DNA from 3 places in the Rheinheimera muenzenbergensis genome. Region 1 is predicted to be linked to each of the others. Evidence: predicted binding sites of a transcription regulator. Region 1 holds the regulator's gene; each other region holds the start of a gene.

What was found. Region 1 encodes sigma-54, which starts transcription at its own class of promoters, with help from an activator protein. Its sites were predicted from a motif close to TGGCANGNTNCNTGCTT; they were not measured.
Region 2: MN202_RS06370 (TorF family putative porin) is a predicted target of sigma-54. The motif match lies at 1,803-1,819, and genes of this name have one in related genera.
Region 3: flgF (flagellar basal-body rod protein FlgF) is a predicted target of sigma-54. The motif match lies at 5,204-5,220, and genes of this name have one in related genera.

Annotation. Positions count from the first base shown of each region.
Region 1 covers NZ_JALAAR010000016.1:79,388-86,402, reverse strand. The annotation lists gene MN202_RS16640 (Na+/H+ antiporter subunit E) at 1-468, shown strand, start outside; gene MN202_RS16635 (K+/H+ antiporter subunit F) at 462-731, shown strand; gene MN202_RS16630 (Na+/H+ antiporter subunit G) at 741-1,109, shown strand; gene MN202_RS16625 (HPr family phosphocarrier protein) at 1,101-1,385, opposite strand; gene rapZ (RNase adapter RapZ) at 1,392-2,252, opposite strand; gene ptsN (PTS IIA-like nitrogen regulatory protein PtsN) at 2,249-2,722, opposite strand; gene hpf (ribosome hibernation promoting factor) at 2,730-3,017, opposite strand; gene MN202_RS16605 (RNA polymerase factor sigma-54) at 3,044-4,534, opposite strand; gene lptB (LPS export ABC transporter ATP-binding protein) at 4,581-5,303, opposite strand; gene lptA (lipopolysaccharide transport periplasmic protein LptA) at 5,300-5,788, opposite strand; gene lptC (LPS export ABC transporter periplasmic protein LptC) at 5,778-6,332, opposite strand; gene kdsC (3-deoxy-manno-octulosonate-8-phosphatase KdsC) at 6,329-6,883, opposite strand; gene MN202_RS16580 (KpsF/GutQ family sugar-phosphate isomerase) at 6,884-7,015, opposite strand, start outside.
Region 2 covers NZ_JALAAR010000004.1:163,668-170,682, forward strand. The annotation lists gene trpS (tryptophan--tRNA ligase) at 1-846, opposite strand, end outside; gene rpe (ribulose-phosphate 3-epimerase) at 953-1,630, opposite strand; gene MN202_RS06370 (TorF family putative porin) at 1,856-2,533, shown strand; gene MN202_RS06375 (hypothetical protein) at 2,669-2,917, shown strand; gene MN202_RS06380 (DUF2970 domain-containing protein) at 2,977-3,117, shown strand; gene MN202_RS06385 (Dam family site-specific DNA-(adenine-N6)-methyltransferase) at 3,062-3,934, opposite strand; gene MN202_RS06390 (SPOR domain-containing protein) at 3,942-5,333, opposite strand; gene aroB (3-dehydroquinate synthase) at 5,305-6,375, opposite strand; gene aroK (shikimate kinase AroK) at 6,400-6,918, opposite strand.
Region 3 covers NZ_JALAAR010000001.1:379,437-386,451, reverse strand. The annotation lists gene flgA (flagellar basal body P-ring formation chaperone FlgA) at 1-102, opposite strand, end outside; gene MN202_RS01745 (chemotaxis protein CheV) at 232-1,161, shown strand; gene MN202_RS01740 (CheR family methyltransferase) at 1,178-2,011, shown strand; gene flgB (flagellar basal body rod protein FlgB) at 2,085-2,486, shown strand; gene flgC (flagellar basal body rod protein FlgC) at 2,489-2,914, shown strand; gene MN202_RS01725 (flagellar hook assembly protein FlgD) at 2,925-3,653, shown strand; gene flgE (flagellar hook protein FlgE) at 3,671-5,128, shown strand; gene flgF (flagellar basal-body rod protein FlgF) at 5,264-6,010, shown strand; gene flgG (flagellar basal-body rod protein FlgG) at 6,046-6,834, shown strand; gene flgH (flagellar basal body L-ring protein FlgH) at 6,846-7,015, shown strand, end outside.

The DNA.
Region 1 (7,015 bases):
TTATTGTTGAACCAAAGCGTAGAAGCGGTACATCTGTTTTTTGGTGCTCTGTTGGCGGTAGTTATACCGTTACTGACGTTGCGCTTTCGTGATCCGCAACCGCTGATTGAGCGGCCGGTACTGGCACTGCGCTACATTTTGCGGGTGTTTGGCGACATCATTACCGCTAATGCGCAGGTGGCAGTGTTGATCCTGGGGCCAAAGCGCCGGCTTAACCCTGCCTTTGTCCGGGTGCCACTCGATTTAAACCATGAATTACCCATAACTATTCTGGCCAGCACCGTATCGATGACACCGGGCACGGTAAGTGCGGAGGTGTATCCGGCATTGGAAAGCCTGGCTGAAGGCGAACCGATGCCGCAACGCTGGTTGCTGATCCATGTATTGAATCTGACTGACGAGGCTGAGTTGATTAATTCAATTAAACAGCGTTATGAGGCGCCGCTGAAGGAGATATTCCAATGCTAGATAAGGTGATAATGGCGGTATTTGTGATGATCAGTATCGCCTTGCTGCTAAACCTGTGGCGACTGCTGCGCGGCCCCAGCCTGCCGGATCGTATTTTGGCGCTGGATACCATGTACATTAACAGCATAGCGCTGATTATTTTATACGGCCTGTTGATGGGGTCGCCCTTGTATTTTGAAGCGGCTTTGCTGATCGCGATGTTGGGCTTTGTCAGTACCGTAGCTGTGTGTAAGTTTTTGTTACGCGGCGATATTATCGAGTAGGAGGCTAAGATGCAGCATTGGATTGAGTGGGCGGTAGCGTTTTTTCTGTTGTTGGGTGGCAGCTTTGTGCTGATAGGTTCTATTGGCTTAACCCGGATGCCGGATTTTTTTATGCGCCTGCATGGCCCGACTAAAGCTACCACGCTGGGTATGGGTGGCATACTGCTGGGGTCAATTTTCTATTTTAGTTTAAGCGGTGGCGTCAGTGTGCATGAGCTATTGATTACTATTTTCTTACTGATCACGGCACCCATAAGCGCGCATATGCTGATAAAAACTGCCTTGCATCATAAGCTGAAAAGCATTGATAAAACCCTTGGCCGGGACAATATAGCTGCTGACAAGCGCAAACAGGCCAGGCCGGAACCGTTACCCTGACTGCGGCTGCTCTTCGTCAAAGCCGTTGCGGATCAGTGTAGCGACGGCTTGCAGAGCCTGCTCGCCATCGTCGCCCTCAGTAATAACTTGCAGCGTTTTACCTTTGCTGCTTGCCAGCATTAACAGCGCCAAAACACTGCTGGCGTCTGCGGTTTTACCTTCCTGATGCAATTCAATGCGGGCGTTAAACTGCTGACACAGCTGTGCCAGTTTCGTTGCTGCCCGGGCATGTAATCCCAGCTGGTTGACGATGGTTACATCAGTGCAGTATTTCATGCTGAGTTAGCTCTTTTGATGATGCCGGGCCAGCTCGCGGTGGCGCAGCTGCACGTCTTCACGTGTATTGCGGTAACTCTCGGCCAGGCTCTCAACCATATAGACAGAGCGGTGCTGGCCACCGGTGCAGCCGATGGCGATAGTCAGGTAACTGCGGTTATTGCGCTCCAAATGCGGTAACCAGCTGCTGATAAAGCTGTTGATATGCCAAATGTATTTGGCAACTACCGGCTGTGCGGCCAGATAGTCTTTTACCGGTTGGTCCAGGCCACTAAGCGGTTTTAAATCCGGTTCCCAGTGTGGGTTAGGTAAAAAGCGGGCGTCAAACACAAAGTCGGCATCTTTGGGGATGCCATATTTAAAGCCAAAAGATTCGAATAATATCACCAGCCGGCCGCTTTTTTGGCCCAGGATGCGTTCGCGCAGCTGCTCGGCCAGTTGGTGCACGTTTAAATCTGTGGTGTCGATATACAGATCTGCGCGGCTGGAGATGGGGTCCAGTAGTTGTTGCTCGCGCGATATGGCTTCGTCCAGTGACATAGCCTGGTGTGACAGCGGATGCAGACGCCGGGTTTCGCTAAAGCGTTTAATTAAACTGGCGTGATCGGCGTCCAGATATAATATTGTCAGCTCAAGTTTGCGTGGCAGATAAGACAGAATTTCGGCCAGTTCATCAGGATCTTGTGGCAGGTTACGCACATCAATGCTTACGGCGACACGCTCATACTGCCCCATCACGGTGGTAGCCAGAGTCGGCAGCAAGTTGACCGGAATATTGTCAACACAGTAGTAGCCGAGGTCTTCCATTACCCTTAAGGCAACAGATTTGCCGGAGCCGGAGCGACCACTGACTACCAGTAATTTCATGTGCTGCTGTCCATAGTGCTGTAATCCAGTAGTAATTGGTATAACTGCTGGTTAGTTTCGGCGTGGCGGATTTTTTTGGTCAACTCTTTCTGGCTAAGTAGCCGGGCAATAGCGGCCAACGTACTCAGGTGCGCCTGACACTGCTGTTCCGGAATTAAAATAGCGCAGAAGATATCCACCGGCTGGTTGTCGATAGCGTCAAACGGAATAGTTTCTTTACTGACAACAAATACCAGTTTCGGCTCGGTTACATTTTTCAGCTTGCCGTGCGGTATAGCGATACCGCCACCGATCCCGGTTGACCCCAGCTTTTCGCGGGTCGTCAAGGCCTCTAATATGCTGTACTCGGCAATATCAGGTAATTGCTGGTGCGCCAGTTCGGCTATATATTCCAGTATGCGTTTTTTGCTGTTAAAAAGAACTGCACTTTTAGTGCAGTTCTCGGCAAGCATTGAGCTTAAATTCATCATGGCCAAATCAGTGTCGGGAAATTTTCTCTTTATGCTTGATTACCTGGCGATCCAGTTTATCAATCAGCTGGTCAATCGCAGCATACATATTTTCATCTTCAGAGACTGCAAATACTTCGCCGCCATTCAAATGCAGCTTGGCCTCAGCAATCTGCTTTAATTTTTCCACGTTTAGGATCACATGTACATTATTTATATGATCGAAATGCCGTTCCAGTTTGGCAAATTTGCTGTCAACGTATTCTCTTAAGGCTGTGGTAATTTCAACATGGCGACCGGTAAGATTGATTTGCATAGACATATTCCTTCTTTTAGGCTTATTTACAGCAAGGTCTTGCGTTGATTTGACGGCGGTATAAACAGGGATTCGCGGTACTTGGCAATAGTACGCCGCGCTACGTTGATACCTTGCTCCAGCAGAATGTCGGCCATTTTGCTGTCACTGAGCGGTTTGGCCGGATTCTCCGCCGCCACTAATTTCTTGATAAAGGCCCTTATTGCGGTAGACGAGCATTCGCCACCACTTTCTGTACTAACGTGACTGGAAAAAAAGAACTTAAGTTCAAAAATACCCCTGGGTGTATGCATATATTTTTGCGTTGTTACCCTGGAAATGGTTGATTCATGCATGCCAACCATCTCGGCTACGTCATTCAGCACCATAGGTTTCATGGCCTCTTCACCATGTTCAAAAAAAGCTTGCTGCTGTTGCACGATGCAGTTGGTTACTTTTAACAGGGTTTCGTTGCGGCTCTCCAGACTCTTTAAAAACCATTTTGCCTCCTGCAAATGAGAACGGATAAACTGGCTGTCAGCACTGCTTTTAGCCGTGCGTGACATTGCCGCATATTGTTGGTTTATCCGCACTTTGGGCATGGCGTCCGGGTTTAACTCGACCTGCCAGCGGCCTTTTACTTTCATTACGCTGACATCTGGGATCACGTACTGCTGCTCTTCCCGGATCACATCAGCGCCGGGGCGCGGATTCAGTGAATGAATAAGCCGCATCACTTCTTTCAGCTCATCCTCTTTCAGTTTAGTCACCCGCATTAAAGAACGAAAGTCGCGGTTAGCTAAAAGTTCTGTGTGATCGCGGATCAGGCTTTGCGCGGCAGCTAAAAATGGCGTGTCAGGGCTAAACTGGCGTAATTGTACTAACAGGCACTCCTGCACAGAGCGGGCACCAACGCCTACCGGATCAAACAGTTGGATGCGTTTGATGACGGCTTCTACTTCGTCAGCTTCAACATCAACCAGGCCCAGTGATTCAAGAATTTCCTCGCAGCTGATGGTAAGCAGACCATTGTCATCTATCGCTTCAATAATAATTTCTGCAATAGCGCGGTCGGTTTCTGAAAAAGGTGTCAGCTGCATCTGCCAACGCAGATAGTCACGCAGGGTTTCACTGGTTTCGCCCTGATACAGGCTATCGTCATCGCCGGCTGCATTACCGGCGCTGACTGGCGCTGCACTGACTAAATCATCCCAGTTGTTGTCCAGCGGCAGATCTTCGCTGATATTCTGCTCAGACATCGATTCACTGGTATCGGGCTCTGCCGGCTCGGCTTGATCATCAGAGCGACTGTCAGCCTGGTTGTCCGTAGTGTCGTGCTGTAATTCTGCGGCGCTCGCTGGTTCAGCATCAAAGCTGTCGTACTCATCTTCAGCTTCCAGCAAAGGGTTCGCATCCAGCGCTTCCTGAATTTCCTGTTGCAATTCTATGGTCGACAACTGTAACAGGCGGATTGCCTGCTGCAGCTGGGGTGTCATAGTAAGTTGCTGTCCTAAGCGAAGTTGCAAAGAGGGCTTCATCTACTTCTACTGTGCTCCTGATTTAGCGCGGGCAGGTTTTTGCTAACTATAGCCTGAATTGCTCGCCAAGGTATACATCCCTTACTTTCTGATTTGCCAGAACTTCCTGTGGGGCACCGGAAGCTATCAGCTCCCCATGGCTAACAATGTAGGCTATTTCGCAGACATCAAGGGTTTCGCGGACATTATGGTCGGTAATGAGCACACCAATGCCGCGTTGGCACAGATGCTGAATTATTTTTTTTATGTCGAGTACCGAGATCGGATCGACACCGGCGAAAGGCTCATCCAGTAGAATAAACGCCGGGTTGGCGGCCAGCGCGCGGGCAATTTCAACGCGCCGGCGTTCACCACCTGACAGGCTCATGCCGAGGCTGTATTTTATGTGGCCAATATGAAACTCTTCTAACAGATCGTCAGCGATTTCTTCGCGTCTGGTACGGCTTAAATCTTTGCGGGTCTGTAATATCGCCAGTAAATTTTCATGCACGGTAAGTTTGCGGAAAATTGAGCTTTCCTGCGGCAGATAGCCGATACCCTGGCGCGCCCGCGCGTGTATCGGGTCGAAAGTGATATCCTGATTGTTTAGCGTGATCTGGCCCTTGTCGCTTGGCACCAGGCCGACAATCATGTAGAAAGTGGTGGTTTTACCTGCACCGTTAGGGCCTAAAAGCCCAACGATTTGCCCGGCGTTGACTTCCAGACTGACATCTTTAACAACTTGCCGGCCTTTGTAGCTTTTGGCCAGGTGCGAGGCGACTAACTTCATGGTTGTTTGTCTTCCTCAGGTGTAATAATGGTGGTGACCCGTCGCGAACTGTCGCTGACAGCATTAATTTCCTGGGTTTCTACATTGTATTTTATCGCTGAGGCTTTAACCACGCTGCCACTTTGCGCCAGTTCAGCATCGCCGTTCAGCATCAGAGTGCGGTTGGCCGGTTCGTAGCGCATTTCACTGGCGAAGGCATTAACGACTTTGCCGTCTTCCAGCTGTTGGCTGTATTTCACCGGGCTGCCGCTGACAGTGTATACTTCTTTGCCTTTACCTGCACTGATGTCTATTTCCAGCGCATCGGCATGTATACGAATTGCACCCTGCGTGATAATGACATTCTCACTGTATGTCGCCACATTGCCTTTTTGTGATAATAAGTTGTCCGCACTTATTTCGATTTGCTTTGCGAAGTCCGGGGCAGCTATTGCAGCAGATTGAAGCATTAACGCCAGCAGCGCATATAGAAATTTATTGTTCATTTATGTATACCGTTTCATGGTGTTGCAACAATTTAAATGAGCGATTGATTAAATCAGCATTAATTCCGATGCCTTTAATTTCAAAGCCTTTTCCTGAAATTAATACCGGCAGGTTATTTTGCAACCGGTTGTCCGGGAATAACATTTCCAGACTCTCTGTTTCTAAGCTGTCAAACAGCTGCTCCTGCGATAAACTTTTAATCCGCACTTGTTGTTCGAGGATAACTTTGTCCTGCACAAACCAGACGGCATACTCACTGCTGGCCTGCCAGTCGGGCTGATGTTGTTCGTTATACAGGGTATACACCGGCTTTTCAAATTGCATAAAACCAAGCTGTTCAAAATGCTCCAGCCGCTGCGCACTGACGACATCAGCCTGATAACCGTCAGTGTTGTAGAGCCGCCGGGTAATATTGAGTGCGATGTAATCGGGTAGCAGTTCCTGATCGGTTTGCAGCGCCGCTTCGTCATTTTGCGGGTTAAACCACAGATAGCCTGCAATGCTAGCCAGCAATAACACCACGGGTAACAGAAGTTTTCTCATGTGCTGCTTCCATCAAACAGGCCAAATTGCTGTTGGCTTATCAGCAATAGATCGCATAACTCTCTGACGGCACCGTATCCGCCTGGCAAGCTGGTTATGTAGCCAGCCTGGCGCACCAGGTAGGGGTGGGCATCTTTCACTGCGACAGCTAAGCCACAATGTTGCATAACTGCCCAATCTGCCAGGTCATCGCCGATATAGGCAACGTCTTTGGCATTAAGTTGCAGTTTGACTAACAGTTCGTTAAAGGCCGCAACTTTGTTTTCCTGCCCCTGATAGATGTGGCTTACCGTTAGCGCTGTCATGCGTTTTTGTACTATGGCAGAGCGCCGGCCGGTTATTACCGCTACTTCTATGCCGGCTTGCCGTATGGCTTTAATACCGTAGCCATCACGGGTGTGAAATGCTTTTAGCTCTTCGCCATTGTTGCCAAGGTAAATGCGACCATCGGAAAATACCCCGTCAATATCGCAAATTAGCAGCCGTATGCGGCTGGCGCTTTGCAACACTTCGTCTGACACGGTTTGATACAGTTGGTTAAACAATGACATTTACAGTACTCCGGCACGCAGCAGGTCGTGCATGTTCATTGCACCAACCGGCTGGTTATTGTCATCGACAATAATCAGGCCATTAATTTTTTTCTGCTGCATGATCTGCAGTGCTTCGGCGGCTAACATTTG
Region 2 (7,015 bases), on a different contig from region 1:
AACCGCATCAGCAACATCGCCTTTTAAGTGTCCGTACATTTTGCCTTCATATTCGGCTTCCAGCGCAGCAATGGTTTTACCGGTAACGCCACTGAGAATACTTAACAGGTTAGCGACGCCTGGCTTGGTATCCAGGTCAAAACGCACTCGTGGCGGATCTTCTGAGTCGGTCATCGCTTTTTTAAACTTCTTGCTGATCATTTTTGGGTCTTCGAGTAAACCGACGAAGTTCCACGGATTTTCATCCGACTTAGACATCTTCTTCGTTGGGTCCTGCAAACTCATCACCCGCGCCGCTACCGGTGGAATAAAAGGTTCTGGCACGCTAAAAATGTCACCGTGTAACGCGTTAAATCGCATCGCGACATCACGGGCTAATTCCAGATGTTGTTTTTGGTCATGTCCGACCGGGATCTGATTAGCCTGATACAGCAAAATATCCGCCGCCATCAGCACCGGGTAGGTAAATAAACCGGCATTCACATTGTGAGTATGGCGCTCAGATTTATCTTTAAATTGCGTCATACGGCTAAGCTCACCAAACTGGGTATAGCAGTTCAGTACCCAGGCCAACTGGCTGTGCTCCGGCACATGTGATTGCATAAATACCGCCGAGCGCTTTGGATCTATGCCACAAGCCAGATACAAGGCCAGGCTGTCTAACGAGGCATTACGCAGTGCTGTCGGATCTTGCCGCACGGTAATAGCATGCAGGTCAACAATACAATATAAGCAATCATAGTCATCCTGCATTTTGTCCCATTGGCGTAGTGCCCCGAGATAATTACCTATGGTAAGTTGTCCGGACGGCTGTGCACCACTTAGCACAATTGGCTTATTGCTCATAGTTGTATCCACTTTAAAGACAGTATTGTTAATGACAGGCCGTGCAGACCGGTTTGAAGAGCAGCATTATAACCATATCAGCGCATTGCAACAGTAAAAAAGCCACTTAACGCGGCACTTTTGCTAATTGCTGCCGCATCTTGTTAATCACTGCGGCGTAATCGGCAGTATTAAAAATGGCTGAGCCGGCAACAAACATATCAGCCCCGGCCGTAGCGATGTCGGCAATGTTATCCGGTGTTACGCCACCATCAATTTCCAACCGGATCGGCAAGCCACTGGCGTCGATTAGCTTACGTGCTGCGGCCAGCTTCTCCAGCGTAGCCGGGATAAATGCCTGGCCGCCAAAGCCGGGGTTTACTGACATCAGCAAAATAACGTCCACTTTATCCAGCACGTAATCGAGATAACTCAGAGGCGTTGCCGGGTTAAACACCAAACCGGCCTGACAGCCATGGCTTTTTATTAACTGCAAAGTGCGGTCTATGTGCCGGGACGCTTCCGGATGAAAAGTAATAATACTGGCACCGGCGTCAGCAAATTGCGGCACCAGGGCATCAACCGGTTCAACCATCAAATGCACATCTATTGGCGCGGTAATACCGTAGTTTCGTAATGCCTTACACACCATGGGGCCCATCGTCAGATTAGGCACATAGTGGTTGTCCATGACGTCAAAATGTACGACATCGGCGCCGGCTTTTAACACAGCCGCGACATCTTCACCGAGACGGGCGAAATCGGCGGACAGGATCGAGGGTGCGATTAAATAAGGTTGCATCAACTGGTCCTTTTTTATCAAAGCGTGACTTTACTGAATATTATCAGCAATTGCACTGTGGCACGGCGCAATACACGCACAAAAAACAGGCAGTTACGCACCAATAACGTACAGACGGTTGCAATATCAAAAGTATCAGCCAGTTATATTACTGATATTAATCGTGAAATTGTTATGGCACATATCTTGGAAAGCTAACGTCAGGGAACACAAAAAAGGGCAGAAAACATGCAAAATTTAGGTAGAACCACATTAGCAACAACGGTAGTGTTACTCGGTTTAGCGCTAGCCAGCGGCAAAGCAGCGGCAGCCGAACTAAGCGGAGACATTACCTTTACATCTGATTATGCTTTTCGCGGTATCTCACAAACTGAAGAGGCACCTGCCTTACAGGGAGGTCTGACGCTTAGCGCCGAGTCCGGCTTCTATGTGTCGGTATGGGGTTCTAACGTAGATTTTCTGGCAGAAGGCACACTGGAGCTGGATGTTATGCTGGGCTGGAGTGGCGCTATTAATGACGATTGGTCAACCGACGTCGGTATTATGCGTTACGGCTATCCGAATGCTGAGATTGATGGCTCTAACTTCTGGGAAATCTACGGCTCTTTATCATATAAAGATCTGACCTTTGGTCTGGCTTACAGCGACGACTACTATGCCAATAGCGGAAACTTTATTTACCTGTACGCCAGCTATTCTTATGCATTAACGGATTCAATTAGCCTTGATATGCAACTTGGCCAGAATGAATATGACGATAGCAGCGCCAGCTATATGGACTGGAGTGTTGGCCTGAGCACAGAAGTTATGGGTGCAGGTGTCAGCCTGGCCTATGTCGATACTGACATTGACGGCTCTTATCTGGCAGACAGCCGGGTAATTTTATCCGTTTCTAAAAGTTTCTGATGTCAACCGGCTGCAGTATAAGTACTGCAGCCTTTTTATATTTACTCCAATAGCTGCGCAATAAATAAGCAGCTTGTATCCTGTCGCCGGATGTTTTATTATCCACCTAGTCTGGATCAGACAAATGGAATTAACATGAAACTTACCAGCGGTTATAAAATATTCTTTCTTTGTGCAGCCGTGCTTAGCAGCACTGTGCTGGTGTCAGCTTATATCACTCAATCAGATATTGCCTGCCAGCACTCAGAAAGTCAGCTAGTTGCGCAGTGTGTTCAGGGTGAACAGCAAAGCTGGTTTAGTTGGATCCGCGGCGAAAGCCGGTCTACCCAGTTTCATTTTGTCGATTTGCTTGAGTTGTTGAATCGACTCAGTCCGGCAAAATAACCCGTAGCATGACACAACGCCCTTCTTTGTTGCAGATCGTTAAAGCCGTTATCGGTGCTATGGTGGGCGTACAATCAGAAAAGCAACGCCAGCAAGACTTCTCCGCAAGCAGCCCTGTGCCCTTTATTATTGCCGGTATTATTTTTACCCTGTTTTTTGTCTTAACACTGTTACTGATTGTGTTTTGGGTATTGGCTTAGGCTGATACACCGCAAACAACTCAGCAACCTTGCCCCGGCTTGCGCCTTTTTGACTGATAGAACGGCCAACCTGCAAACTGTATAACTTAGCTTGTTGGTAGATCTTGCGTGTCCAGGTCGTGTCGTGATTGCTGATCACCACTGTAATACCGCGTTGTTGTGCCTGCTCGGCAAGGTTTGCCAACTGCGCTTGATCATCTAAATCAAATCCCTGCCTGGCATAGCTGGTAAAACTGGCTGTTTTACTCAGCGGCACATATGGCGGATCGCAGTAGATAACGCTATCTGAAGCTGCCGTCTGCATCAGATGCTGGTAGCTGTAACAACTAAAGGTGGCACGCTGCGCCTTTTCGGCGAAAAAGTGTAATTCAGCTTCCGGAAAATAGGGTTTCTTATAGCTACCAAAGGGGACATTAAATTTACCGGACAGATTATATCGGCATAAGCCATTGTAGCCGTGCCGGTTAAGGTAGAGAAACAATAATGCCCTTTCATACGGATCAACGCTTAAATTAAACTGTTGGCGTAAGCTGATATAACAATCACGTTGATTGGTTCTGGGCGTAAAAAAGTCTCTGGCGTCGGTTATAAAACCCTGATGCGCCGTTTGCAGCAGTTGATACAGATTGATTAAATCGGCATTGATGTCATTCAGCTGATATCGTGGATAATCGGTGTTCAAAAACACTGAGCCGGCACCAACAAAAGGCTCTATCAATAAGTCTGCTGCTGGCAAATGCTGGCCAATTGCCTCAACCAGGTTGTACTTACCGCCGGCCCATTTTAAAAAGGCACGACATCTTTTGCTGTTGGTCATTGGCAGGTTAGTCCGGGGCTGATGCCGAATTTACTGACTGGCGCACCTTAATTTCGGTTTGCACCGCCTGCATGGGTTTAATAAAAGGCCCGGTGGCCGTTATCGCTGCCGGCAAGGTAGCCAGCTGTGCTTTAGCCGTGGCTTTATCGCTGAATGAGGCCAGCAACAGCACAATTTGCGCTTGCCCCTGCCAGCTACGTGAATAGGCTAAAACCGGCAACTCCGGATAAGCCTGCTGAAATCTCTGATAAGCAGCAGCACTGGACAGAACAGCCAATTGCAGCGCATAAGACTGTTTATCCATCGCCAGCAGCTCAGACTCACTATATAAATTCTCAGTAGCAGCTTCGCCAGGCGCTGGCTTAACTGCATCTGCTACAACATCAACCTCAGCTTCAGATAGCTCCTGCCCGGCGGTTACATCTGTATCAGCTTCAGTGCCAGTTGCGCTGCTGAGTTCCGAAGTGTCCGCCTCGAGCGGCTCGAGTTCGCTTTGCGGTTCAGCCTCGGTTTCAGCAACGGTAGTTTCGCTTAGATTGGCATCCGTTATTACGTTTGCGGGCTCCGCTGCAGTTGCCTGCAACTCTGGCTCAGCCGACAGGTCTGCCTTTGGCTGCGGCGTTTCAGCAGTCTTTACTGACACAGCTTGCGTTTTGCTTTTAGCGGCCTGCACCGGTTTTGTTTCATCACCGGCGTTTAACCACCACAACAGGCTTACTAATAACAATGCGGCAACCGCATAAAGCCAGGGTGCATAGCCTTTGCGGGCTAAAGCTTGTGCTTCAGGTTCAGTTGCTACGCTGTTTTCAGCGGCTTGTAATAACAGATGCATATTGCCATCCGCCTGTGCCAGTCGTTGGGCGATTTCCAGCGTATTTAACTTTTGCTGCTGCAATAATTGGCTGGCATCTTCGGCGGTTACTTTACTCAGCAATAAGGTAATATCATCATTTTCACCTTCTTCGCTGGCAAAACATAAAAGCAAACAATCTACTGCTTGCAGTTGTTGCAATTGATTGTCTGACAGGCGTTCAACATCGTCAATTATTACCAGCAAAGGCAACACCGACACGGCTGATTCGAGCTGCTCGGCCAAAGACACTTCTGTTTGCACGGCGCGATTAAACCACTGTTTCATCAACTGTGTGCCAACATCGGCTGGCTGGATTTTATTGTCTAACAAGGCAACATTAAACTTGTCCGAAAACAGTTCGGCCATTGCCAATGCCATAACAGATTTGCCGCTACCAGGCGAGCCGACAATACGAATGCTTTTGTGTTGATTAAATGCCAGCTGAAACAACAACCTGTCCAGGCACTCGCGTTGCGACGGTAGTAACTGCGTCAGTTGAGTTAATTTTGTTTGCAGTTCAGCGGTGTCCATCGGCAAATACCTCATAAAGTTCTGCTTCTGTTACGTCATCAGCAATTGCTGTCTGGCAAAAAGCCACTGGCAGGATGAACCGCATCTTGCCGTGCTTAACTTTTTTGTCTGTTTTCATAAACGGCATAAAGTCAGCAATAGTCATAGTGTCTGGTGCTGCAGTTGGCAAGTCAAAGGCGCTTAGTAACGTTTTTATCTGCTGCAAATCCTGCGGCTGCAAATTCCCGCGCGCCACAGCAAGCTGAGCGGCCATAACCATACCTGCGGCAACGGCTTCGCCGTGCAGCCAAACCCCGTAACCTAACCAGGCCTCGATAGCGTGGCCAAAAGTATGCCCAAGATTAAGCAAGGCGCGCTCGCCCTGCTCTGTTTCGTCACGACTGACGATATCTGCTTTCATCTGGCAGCAATACTGAATCATCGTCGCCAGGGTGTCAGGCCGCTGGGCACGAATGGCGTCGGTATGCTGCATTAACCAGTGAAAGAACGCCTGGTCGGCAATAAGTGCATACTTAATAACTTCGGCCATGCCGGCAGCAAACTCGCGCGGCGGTAACGACTTTAATACACTGGTATTAATCAAAACCTGGGTTGGCTGCTTAAAAGCGCCAATCATATTTTTGCCTAACGGGTGGTTGACTGCAGTTTTGCCGCCAACAGAGGAATCGACCTGCGATAATAACGTTGTCGGCAGTTGAACAAAACTGACGCCGCGCTGATAACAGGCAGCAACGAAGCCGGTGAGATCTCCAATAACGCCACCGCCCAATGCCACCAACACCAGATCACGGGACATTTTTTGCTGCAGCAAAAAGCTCAATACCTGCTCGAATGACTGCAGGGTTTTATAAGCTTCGCCGTCCGGCAGTAAAAAGTGCTTAACCTCAGCCTGCGCAAAAAGTTGACTAACTTGCTGTAAATACAAAGGCGCTACGGTAGGATTGGACACTATAACAACTTGTCGCGCCGCAGCCAGCGATGGCTGCAGTGGACTAAATTTGTCATCGATACAGATAAGGTAGCTGCGGTCGCCAAGTTGGACGTCAACTTTATGCATAGCAGCTCCTTGTCAGAATTTAAATCAGAAACCTAATTGTTCAATAATTTGGCTGGCTACCGCTCTGGCACTTTGTTCATCGGTGCGTACGGTAAAGTCTGCGATTTCAGCATACAAAGGGTTACGCTCAGCGGCCAAACGCTCCAGAACCTCTTTCGGTGCCTCTTCAGTTTGTAGCAGCGGCCGGCGCTTATCTCGTTGAGTACGGGCTACTTGTTTTTCAATTGGCGTTTCCAGATACACCACTATACCGCGGGCCGATAAGCGATTGCGTGTCTCTTTGCTTATTACAGAACCACCACCAGTGGCAAGCACTATACCTTGCAGCTCGGTTAAGTCCTGAATAACATTCTCTTCACGAACACGAAAACCTTCTTCGCCCTCCAGATCGAATACCCAGGCGATATCCGCACCAGTGCGTCGCTCGATTTCCTGATCTGAATCGTAGAACTCCAGATGAAGCATGTCTGCTAAATGACGGCCAATTGTGCTTTTGCCAGCACCCATTGGGCCGACGAGGAAGATATTACGTTTTTCTGCCATAAGTCGTATTATTAATCAGCTAACTCGATGAAAATTACATTCAGGACCACAAGGCTCCCACGAAAATTTGAAGCGCTGAATTATGTCAGGAATCGTC
Region 3 (7,015 bases), on a different contig from region 1:
CTGCTCAGGGCTATAACTTTCCGGTTGACTATAAAGCGGTAGACTACTGCAAAGGCAAAGCCAGATAAGACTATGTCTGATTAAATTTTCGTACTTTTTCATATAGTTTCGGCTATGCTTTAGTTGCTGGTGGTTATAACATACGGCGATAATTTGACGCTAATTGCTATTCCACATCGGATTTAAGCAATTTAGCAAGAATCGATCCGATACGTAGCAGAGGAGCGGCAGATGGCCGGTATTTTAGACGCGGTGAATCAGCGCACACAGTTAGTCGGACAAAATCGGCTTGAGCTGTTGTTGTTTAAGTTGGCAGGCCGCCAACGCTATGGCATTAACGTGTTTAAAGTTCGTGAAGTTCTGCAATGCCCTCCACTTACCGCTATCCCTAAGCGCAATAAATACGTAAGAGGCATAGCCCATATTCGTGGCCAGACTATTTCAGTGATTGATTTAAGCCTGGCAACCGGTGGCCGTGCCATTGACAATACCACAGACAGTTTCATTATCATTGCTGAATATAATCGTTCGGTGCAGGGCTTTTTAGTCAACTCGGTAGAACGGATTATAAATATCAACTGGGAAGCCATTATGGCTCCGCCTCAAGGTACCAGTGGCAAGCAAAGTTATCTGACCGCTGTCACTGAAATTGATAAAGAGCTGGTAGAAATTCTCGATGTAGAAAAGATCCTTGAAGAGATTTCACCTTCACCTACAGCGATAACCAGAGCACTGGATACACAAAGCATTACCGCAGATTTAGGTGACAGGTTAATTCTGATCGCTGATGACTCGGTAGTAGCCCGTAACCAGGTGAAACGGGCACTGGAAAGTCTGGGTGTAAAGATGCATCTGGTGAACAATGGTAAAGAGGCGCTGCACTTTTTAAAGCAGATTGCTGAGGAATGTCAGGAATCGGTAACGGAAAAAGTGGGTTTACTGATTTCGGATATTGAAATGCCGGAAATGGATGGATATACCCTGACGGCTGAGACCAAGCTGGATCCTAAACTTAAGAAATTACATGTTATTCTGCATACCTCATTAAGTGGCGTCTTTAATCAGCAGATGGTTCAAAAAGTCGGCGCAGATGATTTTATTGCTAAGTTTAACCCGGATGAACTGGCTGAGTCTGTTCAGAAGTGGCTGCATGCGGAATAACCTTTAAGGATGAACGGTGGCAAATAAAGATCTACAAGACAAAGAATATGTGTTGTTCCGGGATTTTCTCGAGCAGCAATGCGGTATTGTATTGGGTGACAACAAACAATATCTGGTAAAAAGCCGGCTGGCGCCGCTGATGCAGCGCTTTAGTGTGGCAACTTTGTCTGAATTGGTAAGCAAAACACTAAGCCCCTTTGAGCGCCAATTACGTTCTGCAGTTATTGACGCCATGACAACCAATGAAACCTTATGGTTTCGCGATACTTATCCTTATGAGCTACTAAAAAAGCAGATTTTGCCGGAGCTGGAAAAAACTTGCCGCACCGTCAAAATATGGTCGGCTGCCAGTTCAAGCGGACAGGAACCATACTCTATTGCTATGACCGCCCTGGAGTACCAGCAAAGCAGGCCCGGCGCTTTTAGTCTGGGCGTCAACATACTCGGCACAGATATTTCAAACACTATGCTGGAACATTGCCAGCGCGCTGAATATGATGGTTTGGCACTATCGCGCGGTTTATCGCCCGAGCGGCGGACTAAGTTTTTTGAAGACAGCGGCAAAGGCATGATGCGTATAAAAGATAACGTACGTAAAAATGTCAATTTTCGTCATCTCAATTTACTGGATAGCTACACCTTGCTGGGTAAGTTTGACATTATATTTTGCCGCAACGTACTGATTTATTTCTCTGCTGATGTAAAAGCGAAAATAATTCATCAGTTTTCCCAATCGCTTAACTCTCGCGGCTACTTGTTTCTTGGTGCGTCTGAGTCGTTGTCCAGCCTGAACAGTGATTTTGAAATGATCCGCTGTAATCCGGGTATTATCTACCGCAAAAAAATCTGAATAATATCGCGCTGAAAATTTGGCCTGAGATTTGCATTTGAATTGCCATCGGTAACAGACAGGTGGCAAAAAAATGGCAATCAGTTTTGAAAAAGCATTTGGTATGCACCCTGAAGCCATGCTGGTGCGGGATCGGCGGGCTCAGGTATTGGCAGAAAATATCGCCAATGCAGATACTCCGGGCTATAAAGCCAAGGATCTGGATTTTCAGCAAGCACTGAATAATGCTCAGGCCAGACAAGCCGGTGCCATGCAGCGCACCCATGAACAACATTTCCACATATCTACAGCCAGCCGGCATGAAACCAAATTTCGCAACCCTGATCAGCCTGATACCGGCGACGGCAATAGCGTTGATATTCATCGCGAACGTAATGCCTTTATGCAAAACAGCCTGGAATATCAGGCCAGCTTAGGTTTTCTTAATTCCCGTATTGGCGGCCTGAAAAAAGCCATCACCGGTGGAGGACAATAACCATGGGTGCTTTTAATATTTTTGATATTACCGGCAGCGGTATGACGGCGCAGTCACTGCGTATGAACACCACCGCCAGTAACATAGCTAATGCCAACAGTGTCAGTAGTAGTGTTGAGCAAACCTATCGTGGCAGACATCCGGTATTTGCCGCTGAACTGTCGCAGGCTAAACGTATGCAAGGCGATGCCAGCGTCGGGGTCAAAGTGCTGGGCATTGTCGAATCCGACGCGCCGCTAAATGTCGAGTATGCGCCAAACCATCCGCTGGCGGATGACAATGGCTATATCTATAAGCCCAATATCAACATTATGGAAGAGATGGCGAATATGATTTCGGCGTCACGCTCCTACGAAACCAATGTGCAAACTGCCGATGCTGCCAAGCAGATGGTGATGCGGACACTGCGGCTTGGACAACAGGGATAAGGAGTAGCACATGACTACGGGTGTAAATAACAACTCTGCTCTGGATGGCATGTACTGGGACAACGGCAAAAAAACACCGGATAAAAACAATGGTGCGCTGACCCAGGCCGACTTTTTTGCTTTGCTAACCCAGCAGTTGGCGTATCAGGATCCGACCAAACCGGTCGAGAATGATCAAATGATTGCGCAAATGACCAATTTCACTATGGCAGATGGAATAGGCTCGCTCAATGAAAGCTTCAAGGGGTTAGCCCAAAGCATGACGTCAAATCAGGCGTTGCAGGCGTCTTCTTTGGTGGGGCGCACTGTGCTGACGCAATCGGATGAAATCGTGTTTACCGGCGAAACTTTATCGCGCGGCAATATTGAACTGGACAAAGCCGCGACGCTGATGAAAGTGCGGATAGAAAACGAAAAAGGCGAGCTGGTGCAGTCATTCAGCGTGGAAAACCCGCAAGTGGGTAAAAACGAGTTTATTTGGGATGGTACCTATATGCCTTCAGGCGCAGGTAGTGCTGCTGAAGTAGATGGTGAGGTGTCCGACCGGGTGAAAGCTGGTGTGTATAAAGTCAAAGTTGATGTGAGTTACGCCGATGGGACCAACGCCAGTTTACCGGTAAACGTTTATACCCCGGTCGGTAGCGTCAGCCTTAATGGCCAGGGTGGCAGCATTATGCTTAACCTGCTGGGTTTAGGGCAGGTTAAATTAAGTGATGTATTAGAAGTTTCATATAGTTAAGCGAGCTGAGGTGAATTATGAGTTTTAATATTGCATTGAGCGGCCTGGCCGCGGCGCAAAAAGATTTGGATGTTACTGCGAATAATATCGCTAACGTAAATACTACAGGTTTTAAAGAATCGCGGGCAGAGTTTGCTGATGTGTACGCCACATCAATTTTTGCATCAGGCCGCACCAAAGTGGGTGATGGTGTAACAACCTCAACGGTAGCGCAACAGTTTAGCCAGGGCGCTTTGCAATTTACCAATAACTCGCTGGATTTAGCCATTACCGGTGAAGGCTTTTTTGCCCTGACACCGGATAGGCAATCGCAGGATCTTACCTATACCCGCTCGGGCGCTTTTAAGCTGAATAAAGACAATTTTATTGTTGATAATAATGGCAATTATTTACAGGGTTTCGCTGTTGATGCCGTAACCGGTGAAAACCAGTCGGTTAGCTTAAGCACCACGCAACCAATTGCCATTCCTACATCGGCCGGGGCGCCAAGGGCAACCAACAATATTTTCCTGAGTATGAACGTAGATTCACGCGCGGTTGAACTTCCGAGAAACCCGGGTAACTTTAACCCAGGTGACCGCTCAACCTACACCCATTCAACCTCAGTAACTGTTTATGACAGCTTGGGTGAGGCGCACACGGTAACAACCTACTTCCGTAAAGTTGAGCCGGACGATCCGTTAAACCCGCCAGCGTGGAATGAATGGCAAACCTTTGTTGTGTTTGACGATAATACCGCCATGCCAGCTGCGCCGGCTTATGTTTCGGATCCAACGGCTCCGGGTTATCCTGGCCTGGATTTGAGTGAGTGGGGTAATGGTACCGGCGCTCTGCCTTATGACGGTAATGGCGGTGTCTTTATAGGTGATTCACTGTTTTTTGATCCCAATGGTAATCTGATTTTACCTGCGGTACCGCCGGTGGTGCCGGTGTTAACCACACCGAATTTAACTCTGCCGGCAGAAGCACTCAGCGCTCCTACAGCTAATTATCTGACCAATGGTGCCCAGTACGCCCAGGATGTTACGGTAAATTACCGTGATGCGTCTGGTGTGCGGTTACCAACCCAATATGCCTCAAACTTTGATGTGTCAAACCTGAGCCAGGATGGTACGACAGTGGGCAGTTTGACCGGTGTCGATATTGATTCATTTGGCCGGGTACTGGCCAGCTACAGCAATGGCGACTCGTCTTATCTGGCGCAGGTAACCTTAGTGCGTTTTGCCAATGTACAAGGCTTAAAACAGGTCGGTAATACGTCCTGGAAGCAAAGCATTACTTCCGGTGAGCCTATTGGCGGTCAGGCCAATATAGGTACCTTTGGTGCCGTAAATGCGTCGGCGTTAGAGCAATCAAACGTTAACCTGACAACTGAGCTGGTTGATTTAATCAGCGCGCAGCGTAATTTCCAGGCTAACTCCAGGGCGTTGGAAGTAAACAGCACCTTACAACAAACCGTGCTGCAAATTCGGTAAATACACCTCAGCTGTATTAAACACCACCTGCGGGTGGTGTTTTTTTGTCCTCTGTTTACCCCTTACACCTTTTTGTGGCATCAATTTTGCTTTAACTATCTGTATAAGCCGTAGCAACAGATCACGGAGAGCCAAATGGACCGTCTGCTATATATCGCCATGAGCGGTGCTAAAGAAAATATGAATGGTTTAGCAGTAAGGGCAAATAACCTTGCTAATACCGGTACTGTGGGCTTTAAAGCAGATTTTGAACAAGCGCGCTCTATGCAGGCGTTTGGTGATGGCTTACCCAGCCGGGTATTTTCGCTAACAGAGCAGCCAGGTCAAAACTTTGACGCCGGCGCTATCATCATGACCGAGCGTGATCTGGACGTTGCCATTCAGGGCGATGGCTGGCTGGCGGTGCAAGCTCCGGATGGTACTGAAGCCTATACCCGCGGTGGCAATTTGCAACTTAATGCACTGGGAATGCTGGAAACATCTTCCGGGTTAGCCGTAATGGGAGACGATGGCCCAATTCAACTACCGGTTCCGCTGGCAAAGCTGGAAATTGGTAATGACGGCACCATCAGCGCTTTACCACAAGGTGCACCTGCAGACGCAATCGCAGCAGTTGGCCGCATTAAGCTGGTAAAGCCGCTAAACAGCGAGATGGAAAAAGGCAACGATGGTTTATTCCGCCGCAAAGACGGACAACTTGCCGAAGCGGCGCCAGATGTGAATTTACTCAATGGCGCCATTGAAGGCAGTAATGTTAATGCAGTGGGCGAAATGACATACATGATCAGCTTGCAGCGTCAGTTTGAATTGCAGGTAAAAATGATGAAGAGCGCTGAAGATATGGATCGGCAGCAAGTTCAGTTACTTCGGATCGTAGGTTAATAACCAGATAACGGGTTAAGGCCCGGGAGGCAGCTATGCATCCAGCTTTATGGATCAGTAAAACCGGTTTAGACGCCAAGCAGCGTGACATATCGGTCATTTCCAACAACCTGGCTAACGCCAGTACTGTCGGTTTTAAGAAAAGCCGTGCCATCTTTGAAGATTTGCTGTACCAAAATGTGAATCAGCCAGGTGGTGCGTCGTCACAAAATACGGAGCTACCCAATGGCTTAATGATTGGTGCCGGTACCAAGGTCGTGGCAACGCAAAAAAACTTCACTCAGGGCAATATGATTACTACTGATAACAGTATGGACATCATGATCCAGGGCCACGGTTTTTTTGAAATTCTGATGCCGGACGGCACTATCTCTTACACCCGCAACGGCCAGTTTACTGTTGATGACGAGGGCAACCTGGTCACCTCAGGTGCCGGATACCAGTTGCAACCCAATATAGTGCTGCCGCCGGATGCACAAAGCTTAACCGTTGCGCAAGATGGTCAGGTCTCCGTGCAGCTGCCGGGGCAGGGCGAGCCAGCCGTGCTGGGCCAACTTACGGTAACTAATTTTATCAATCCGGCCGGGCTTGAGCCTGTCGGGCAAAACCTGTTTCGGGAAACCGGTGCCAGTGGCGACCCTGTGCAGGGTATTCCCGGGCTGGAAGGCCTTGGCATTATTGTGCAGGGCGCTTTGGAAACGTCCAACGTCAATGTTACCGAAGAACTGGTTAGCTTAATTGAAAGCCAGCGGGTTTATGAAATGAATTCAAAAGTCATTTCATCTGTCGATCAGATGTTGGGCTTTGCCATTCAGCAGTTGTAATCGGAGGCGTTATGTTACGCATTATTATTGGTGTTGGTTTAGCGGTGGCGTTGTCTGGCTGTGCTGCTTTGCAGGAGCCACAGGCAAACGATCCTTATTTTGCCCCGTTGCAACCAGAAGTGCCAAGCCGGCAACTGGTACAAAATGGCTCCCTGTTTGCGCAGCAGTACTCCAATAGCCT